DNA from 4 places in the Alteromonas sp. ABH4_457 genome. Region 1 is predicted to be linked to each of the others. Evidence: predicted binding sites of a transcription regulator. Region 1 holds the regulator's gene; each other region holds the start of a gene.

Region 1 (2,205 bases):
CAAATTTAGCGCTGTGGTTTTCCATTTCCTGAACATGATGATTGCGCACAGCGTTATGATACGTCTCAGGATTGAAATCGGGGATCTCAATGGCGATATTCAGTGGGGCAGAAGGATAGGCATTAACCAGATGTACCTGACCGCTCAGTAACTCTGCATAATCCTTTGCGATACCGGTCAACTTGTCATTCAGTTGTGCATGTTCTTTGTCTTCTGTACCCACATTGACTGCTGCAACAATATTACCGTGTTCAGGCCAGGCATGGGCTTTGACAAGTAAAACCGGAGCCGGACATTTTCTCAGTAAGTGCCAGTCTGTTGGTGTAAAGAGCACTGATGCAAAATCATCGTGTTTGCGGGTAGCTTTAACGACCAGGTCAACCTGACGGTTAATGGTGTAGCGGGTAATGGCTTCGTAACGTTTATCACTCCACTCAACAGCAACCTTTACATCATAATCATCGTAGCGGGTCAGGTTTTTTTCTGCCCAGACAATGCGGTCTTTGGTTACTGCATCACGCATGGCTTCACGCTCACTGCGGGTGAGCATAGTTGTCATGTCATAAGAAAAGTCGTATACAACAAGCAGTGCGTGTACTTCTGCACCGGTTTTACGGGCAATTTCGATGGCTCTTGAAAGGGCAGGTTGTTCAGGGTTGTCGGCCTGAACGACGGCGAGAATACGTTTGCAAGTGATCATGGCGTCTCTCCTTATTGATGCAGACAATAAATACTGCCTTCATCTTTAGTATAAGACTTACAGCAGGAGAGACCTTGTTTCAGATCAATATTTCAACGGGATATTAATCCACGCAAAGAGTAGGAATGTCCATAGAGTGCAGCTTTTTATCCATAGCCGCAAAATCCAGAACAGTAATGAGCTTCCCGTCTACTTTGATAATGCCTTCTTTCTGGAAGCGGGTCAGCAAGCGGCTGATCGTTTCTACCGTTAATCCGAGATAATTACCGATTTCGTTGCGGGTCATACTCAGATTGAACTGACGGTGAGAAAAACCCCGTTCTTCGAAGCGACCGGACAGATGGGCGATAAAATAAATCAGACGTTCTTCTGCCGTCCGTTTATTCAGCAGCATCATCATTTCGTGATCCTGCTTAATTTCAGCACTCATAAAACGCATGATCTGATGGCGCAATTTCGGGAATTGCTCAGACATTTTTTCAAGGGTGGAATAGGGAAGTTCACACACCATGGCAGTTTCCAGCGCTTGCGTATAGCTTTGGTGTGTGTCGTCACGTAAACCGTCAAAACCGATAATATCGCCCGGGAAGTGGAAACTGATAATTTGCTCTTCACCTTCTTTATCGGTGACAAAAGATTTAAATGAACCTGCTCGCACAGCGTACAGAGAGGTAAATTTATCGCCGGCTTCTACCAGGGTGTCGTGTTTATGCAAAGGCTTTTTGCGTTCAATAATGTCATCCAGTGACTCAATCTCAGTTTTATTGAGGGCCACGGGCAGACACAAATGACTGAAACTGCAATTCTGGCAGTGTATAGAAAAATCCGAACGTTTTTGCATGCTCACTTTCCGCTGTTTGCGATAATTCTAATGTATAGTACTTAAAGCCCGCCACAACAGCAATAATGCGTACAACAGCAAACTCAAAGCAATGATTTGACGAACTACGGGTTGTCTGAAACCTGAGGAAAGCCAGTCTGCACCAGCCCGGACAGCCAGCAACGCCGGTAGCGTTCCTAAACCAAAACCGGCCATGATTACAGCACCGGATATTGCCGTCCCTGAAGCCAGTGCCCATGTCAGGGTGGAATAAACCAGTCCACAGGGCAACCATCCCCAAATCATACCATAGGGAAAGGCGCTGGTAGGAGACCTGAAAGGTAAAAACCGTTTCGACAGCGGCTGAATTCTCTGCCAGAGTTTACTGCCGAGGGCTTCAACAGCGGTCAGGCCACGCCACCAGTTACCCAGATAGCAGGCCATGGCAATCAGCATAATGCCACTGATGACGGCGAGTACAGGGCCGGTCACCGGTACAGCTTCTTTTGCTATCTGCCCGATGCCGCCGGTAACAGCGCCGGCAAGTATGTAGCTGAATATACGACCAAAGTTGTAGCTAAGCGCATAGGGTAAAGGCGATGAGTCTGCCGGCGTGGCGGCAGACAGTGCCAGCGATACGCCGCCGCACATTCCCACACAATGAACGCCTCCGCCCAGCCCGACC
Region 2 (2,205 bases), on a different contig from region 1:
TCCGGTGGCGGTTGGATATGCAATACCGGCAACCCTTTCCGGCTTGCAATGTCTGCCAGTTTAAGCGGGACCGGCGGAAGAGCCTGCAGAGTATTGCTTGCAGATGTCGCTAAAGCAGGTGGCAAATTGACCATAGCAAGGGGGCGTGTTTGGGTGCCCGTCGCTGATAGTTGCGTTCCGCGCATGCTGACATTCAGGGTTTGTAATGTTTCTCTTCCCATACTGCCTGATGGTCCATCGGGTAAATGCAATGAACGTTGCAGAGCCCCCTGCAATTTCCCCTCAATGCTGAGCCCTTCACTGACCAGCGCTTTTGCCAGAGCCAGTTTTACTACCGGCGCCGATGCCGGTACATTCACACTTTGAGCAGGCTGGGCAGAGCCTTTCCCTTGTGGCGTTAAGGTAATTTGCCATCCTGACTGCCTGTTGTCAGTTGAAGGCGTTATTTTTAACGAAAATTTATCGCCGGCCTCAGTGGCACCGTGTTGGGTTGCCGGTAAATCCAGTTTAATCACTGGTGCGCCGGGTAACTGTAACCTGAGTGTCAGTTGTTTGGGGGACGCCTGCTCAACTATGGCACCCAGAGATAAGGCCGGATTATTTTTGACAAGGCTGAGTTGCTGCGACTGTGCCAGCCCTTCTGCCAGTGCTGTAACCAGTCTTTGTGTGTCAGCCTGTGTCAGCACTGCACTGTGCTTCACAGGCAGAAGTTCAAATAACGTCATCTGACTGACTGATGTTCTGGCCAGGGAAACCTGCGGCTGAGATGTGCTGAGACCGGGATCTTTTACGACAAGTCCCTCCTGAGGGAGGGCGTTCCCGGTTAACTGAATAAGCGGACCGGGTAAACGGGTTATGGCTACTGCAGGCAGCTGCTGCAAGGTGTCTGAACGCAATGCTCCTGCGTCGGCATTAACCGGTGCGGCAGTGGCATTCGCCGAAAACAGTTGAGCAATCTGCAAGTTCATGTCAGATTTATCGGCAACTAATTGAAAAATTCAAGCATTTTGTGCATTTCACTGTTGTCAATGGTCCTTCAGTTTGAACTAAGTCATAAAAAAGTTTAATACGCCAATGGGCGTGATGTGTTCCGTTTTGCCTATGCTAGAATGCCAGACCGGAATATACAAAGATATGTTAAAGAGGATAGCGGTTTGTCGGGACTGGTTGCCAGCAAACTAACGTGCATTAAACGGGACAGAGTACTGTTCGAAGATCTGTCTTTTCAGCTCCTGCCAGGGCAGCTGATTTATTTGCGTGGGCCTAACGGTGCCGGGAAAACCAGTTTGTTGCGTATCCTCAGTGGATTAAGTCAGCCTCAAAGCGGCTCCCTTCTCTGGCAGGGGAAACCATTGGGCGAAGACTGGTTCACCAGCCTCATCTATATAGGACACAAAGCCGGCATAAACGGCATCTTGTCGCCTTTCGAAAACCTTCAATTCTGGTGTGCGCAGCATAAAGTCAGCTTTAACGAAGACAATCTTTATGACGTGCTGGCTCTGGTGGGGCTGGTGGGTATGGAAGATGTACCCTGCCGCACACTGTCTGCAGGGCAACTTCGCCGTGCCGCTTTGGCAAGATTATGGTTGAAGCAGGCAGACGTGTGGATCCTCGATGAGCCTTTTACCGCACTGGATACCCGTGGCGTTGCCCAACTGGAAGATAAAATGTGTGAACATGTAAGCACTGGCGGTGCTGTGTTGACTACCTCACACCAGACACTGAGCCATCGTGCGGGCGGGTATCAGACATTTGATTTGGAGTACCGGTTTTGAGCGGCCTGTATCAGGGGGTTTTTAAACGGGACCTGGCACTGGCATTTCGTCAGAAGGCCGAGCTGGTACAGCCGCTTATGTTCTTATTAATGGTAGTGACATTGTTTCCGCTGGGAATAGGACCCGGCCCTGAAACCCTGCAACGGATAGGACCGGGCGTTATCTGGATAGCCGCAATATTGTCCTCATTGCTCGGGATGGAGCGGTTATTCCGGGACGATTTCGCAGATGGTTCACTGGAACAGTTACAATTATCCGGACAGCCCTACTATGCCGTCGCCGCCCTAAAGGTACTTTGCCACTGGCTGGTGACTTTCATTCCGCTTTTGCTGTTGTCACCTCTGCTTGCGCTGTTTCTCAATCTCACTGTTGACATGTACATAGCGCTGGTACTCACCCTGGTGTTAGGAACACCGCTTTTGTCACTGGT
Region 3 (2,205 bases), on a different contig from region 1:
TTGCAGACCGTTACGGATATCGATACCGGTGGGACACACCTGCACACACAAGTTGCAGTCTATGCAGTCTCCCAACTGTTTTGTCGCCAGATCTTCATGACTGAGTTTGCGGGGGCGGGGTCCGCGTTTTTCACCACGGTTGTAATTGTATGACACGGTGAAGGTGTCTTTATCAAACATGGCAGACTGGAAACGGGCATACGGACACATGTGGGTGCACATGATTTCACGCATCCATCCGGCATTACCATAGGTGCAGAAGGTAAAAAACAGAATGGAAAATACTGACCAGAAGCCGGCATTGAAGGTGAAAAAATCGATAAATAACTGTCCGATTGGCGTGAAGTATCCCACAAACGTCAGTGAGGTCAGCAGGGCGATGGCAATCCACGCGCTGTGCTTGAGTGTTTTGCGCCAGAACTTGTCGAAGTCCATGGCCCTTTCATCCAGCTTGATACGCTTATTACGGGGACCTTCAATTTTCTCTTCGCACCAGATATACATGTAGACCCAGGTAGTTTGCGGGCACATAAAACCACACCACACACGGCCTGCAAATGTGGTAACAAAAAACAGGGCGAAAGCACCGACGATAAATATGTACGCTAGCAGGGTAAGGTCCTGAGGCCATAAAGTCAGACCGAAGATGGTAAACCGCTGCTCCATGATATCGAGAAGAATGGCCTGATGGCCGTCATAGCGGATCCAGGGGATCACGGCGAATAAACCCAGGAAGATAAAACCGAACAGGCGGCGGAACGTTTCGATGGGGCCCTTCACCGCGCGCACATAAATCTGACTGCGTGCAGACTGACGCTTATGACTTACGCCGCCGGCGGGCTGGTGTACTTTTACCGTGGATACTTGTTTTACCTGAATTTGTTCGCTCATTAGGCAACCTTGACTGGCACAGGTGTGTAGTGTACTGCGGGCAGTATAACAAGTGTATGTCCGCCACACTTAATATAGATCAAATAAACCCTTTCTGTGCATACTACTCAGGCTTATAAAACCTCATAAATAAGTATGAAAACAAATCTGTTGCACTTGACGTTAAGCGGTTAAATTATCTACAGGGCTAATTGTCACCAATGATTTATTACCGGGCGGGGAACAGGCCGGGGTAGTCAGAAAACAACAGGAAAAAGTAAAGCAGATGTGGCGTAGTTTTGTGGTAGTTTCAGAGATTGTAGTACTGGTCTTTGTGCTTCGGTTACCCTTCGTCCAGTACATGTTCAAAGATGCACAGGATGTGGTCGGCCAGTGGTATGCCTATGTGGCTACCTGGCAGGACAGAAATGAACTCGCTGAGCTTCACACAATCAGTGCAGCACAACGGGGCCAGCTTCGTCCCTTCCAGCAGGAATACGTGGACGGCATCATGGCGAGCCGCCACAGTGTGCAAATCTTCCATAAGAAATTCTGTGGTACAGACAACATCAATCCTTATATCCACGGTGCGCAACTGGCGCAGTTTTGCCACTCAATAGAGACCACCGGCCTGCTGGCGATGGACTACTGAACGCGGTTCAGCTTCCATTCATCTTTTCATGCTTTAATAATGGTGATTTAGCGGAACAATCTGCTTAATCACTGCTCTAACAAAGTGTCTGCTTATTGTCTCCGTGCGGGATTTCGCATGAGAGGCGCGGTAAATCCACTCAAAGCAGGCACCGGATAACCGGAGAATGTTTTCGCCGCCCGCGGGCAACGCGGCCGAAATTATCGGGGAGATGCAAAGCATGAACACATTGATTAGAACTGCACTGGTTTCTCTGACCGCCGGCAGTTTATTGCTGTCTGTACAGGCATGGTCTGCCACCACAGAAATTACCTGGGAAAAGCCGGAGAAGTACACTGATGTGCGTCCTGCTAATGAAAGCCGGGTGAAATTCCGCGAACGCACATTTAAAGCGCTGGACGAATACTTCGCCAAACTGGCAGAGAAGCTGCCTGAAAAAGACAAGCTTGCGATCACGGTGACAAATCTGGATCTTGCCGGCCAGGTGTGGCCAAGCAGTTTTGTCTTTGGCAACGCCACCGGCACCGATGTTCGCATTGTGAAACGGGTGGACATTCCGCGTATTAAATTCAGCTACACCCTCACTAACGAAGCGGGCAAAGTCGTTAAGAGTGCAGATGTTGATTTAAAGGATATGGGATTTTTAGATAACCCCCGTACCTTCACCCAAAATACGCACCTGG
Region 4 (2,205 bases), on a different contig from region 1:
GGTTGCGCCCACACAATGCAGTTCACCGCGAGCGAGCGCTGGCTTAAGCATATTACCGGCATCCATCGCGCCGTCGCCTTTCCCGGCGCCGACCATGGTATGAAGCTCATCAATGAACAGAATGACACGGCCTTCTTCTTTGGCCAGTTCATTGAGTACCGCTTTCAGCCGTTCTTCAAATTCACCACGGTACTTCGCACCGGCCACTAACGCGCCCATGTCGAGGGACAGTACCCGCTTATCCTTAAGCCCTTCCGGTACTTCACCATTAATAATACGCTGGGCAAGTCCTTCAACAATGGCGGTTTTACCTACACCGGGTTCACCAATTAACACCGGGTTATTCTTGGTCCGGCGTTGCAATACCTGCACGGTGCGGCGGATTTCATCATCACGGCCTATCACCGGGTCCAGCTTGCCCTGTTCTGCCCGTTCGGTCAGATCAGTGGTGTATTTTTCCAGCGCCTGACGCACATCTTCAGCGTTAGGATCTGTCACTTTCTGACCGCCACGCATTTTATCAATGGCCGTTTCGATTTGATCCTTTGTCACATTCAGGCTTTTCAGCAAATCACCTAATTTGCCTTTGTCCTGAAGCGCTGCCAGCACAAAAATTTCAGATGTGATGTATTCATCTTTGCGCTGCTGGGCGATCTTGTCGCACAGGTTCAGCAAAATTCCGCTGTCCTTGCTTAACTGTACATCGCCACCGATGCCGTCAACCCGTGGAAGCCGCTCGATCGCTTCAGCCAGAGAAGAGCGTAATGCATTCACATTTACGTGGGCTTGATCGAGTAACGGACGTACAGAGCCGCCCTGTTGATTCAGCATGGCTGTCATCAGGTGCACGGGCTCAATAAACTGATGATCCCGACCCAGTGCCAGAGACTGTGCGTCGGAAATCGCTAATTGAAATTTACTGGTAAATCTATCTAATCGCATGAAAAATCCCCTGCAATAACGTTGCTAATTTTATGGGTATTAATCTGCTGTGATTCAAGTTATCTGATTAAAAAATAACTCAAGACCAGGTTAATTTGTTGATTAACATCAATGTTGGGATCTGCCCGGCTCACAAAACACATGATACCGGGTGACTGATTGAAAAGGCTTAACGCAAACCTATGACAGACACGATGCGGCCGGTTTGCCCCCTGCCTTCATGCGTTGCCCGACGGTGTGAATAAAATTGGCGGGGATCGGAATAGGTACAGAGACCCGATTGCGTCACGTTTTTTATGCCGGCATCGTTCAATTGTTTAAGTGCAATCAGTGGTAAATCAAGCAAACATTTATCGCTGCCGTCTATTTTCCCAATCGCTTCAGGGTAACGGGCAAAACGCCCGGCCAGAGAACGGGGAACTTCATAGCAAGGTTGACTGATAGCCGGTCCGATCCAGCCCATTAGATTATCCGCAGATGATTTCATCGCGCTGACGGTGTGTCCGATAATCTCCTTTTCCAGTCCCTGCCAGCCTGCGTGAATTGCAGCCACTTCCGTACCGGCAAGATTACACAGAAGAACCGGCACGCAGTCTGCTGTCATAATGGCACAGGTGCGTGCCGGGGTCCTGCTGATACAAGCATCGGCCTGTAAAGGCGACGCCGGTAAAGGGCCGGTCACGTCTGCACCGAAAGTAACGCAGTGTTCTCCATGCACCTGATCCAACCAGACAATGGAGGCATGGCCGGGCAATAACGCACGGTTACCGGCCACTAATTGCGGATCGTCCCCCACGTGGGCACCGGTATTTAAACCGGCGTAGTTCCCGCTGCTGAGTCCGCCGTTGCGGCAACTGGTATAAGCAAACACATTGTCCGGCACAGGCCATGCCGGTTGGATCAGGGGTATCACTTATACGTCATCCATACCTTTGATTTTGGTGTCTTCACGCACAGTGGCGATCAGTTGCACCATGTCATCAGGTAGCGGCGCCTGCCAGGTCATCCATTCATCGGTTTCAGGGTGGAACAGAGACAATTGCGCAGCATGCAAGGCCTGGCGGGGGAAAGCACGTAGTGCTTCAACACACTCCTCTGTGGCGCCTTTTGGCAGCCGGGTTCTGCCGCCATAGGCAGTATCACCCACCAGCGGGTGCTTGAGGTGTGCCATGTGCACGCGGATCTGGTGTGTACGGCCAGTTTCCAGTTTCAGGCGCAAGTGCGTATGTGCACGGAACTTTTCGATAACCCGATAGTGAGTGA

The links. The regulator FNR, encoded in region 1, switches genes on or off when oxygen is low (the NO sensors DNR and NnrR bind a similar motif). The targets are predictions, from matches to a motif close to TTGATCTAGATCAA.
Region 2: the regulator FNR is predicted to act here: its motif matches at 1,042-1,055, upstream of ccmA (cytochrome c biogenesis heme-transporting ATPase CcmA).
Region 3: the regulator FNR is predicted to act here: its motif matches at 961-974, upstream of ccoG (cytochrome c oxidase accessory protein CcoG).
Region 4: the regulator FNR is predicted to act here: its motif matches at 1,041-1,054, upstream of clpB (ATP-dependent chaperone ClpB).

What each region holds. Positions count from the first base shown of each region.
Region 1 is NZ_JBSWXN010000006.1:444,417-446,621, forward strand. Features, by position in the region: gene uspE (universal stress protein UspE) at 1-700, opposite strand, end outside; gene fnr (fumarate/nitrate reduction transcriptional regulator Fnr) at 804-1,547, opposite strand; gene ACXAGR_RS17375 (sulfite exporter TauE/SafE family protein) at 1,569-2,205, opposite strand, start outside.
Region 2 is NZ_JBSWXN010000005.1:124,671-126,875, forward strand. Features, by position in the region: gene ACXAGR_RS13290 (flagellar hook-length control protein FliK) at 1-968, opposite strand, end outside; gene ccmA (cytochrome c biogenesis heme-transporting ATPase CcmA) at 1,110-1,775, shown strand; gene ccmB (heme exporter protein CcmB) at 1,772-2,205, shown strand, end outside.
Region 3 is NZ_JBSWXN010000008.1:207,779-209,983, forward strand. Features, by position in the region: gene ccoG (cytochrome c oxidase accessory protein CcoG) at 1-891, opposite strand, end outside; gene ACXAGR_RS20855 (hypothetical protein) at 1,157-1,522, shown strand; gene ACXAGR_RS20860 (DUF3016 domain-containing protein) at 1,743-2,205, shown strand, end outside.
Region 4 is NZ_JBSWXN010000001.1:733,614-735,818, reverse strand. Features, by position in the region: gene clpB (ATP-dependent chaperone ClpB) at 1-942, opposite strand, end outside; gene pgeF (peptidoglycan editing factor PgeF) at 1,112-1,855, opposite strand; gene rluD (23S rRNA pseudouridine(1911/1915/1917) synthase RluD) at 1,856-2,205, opposite strand, start outside.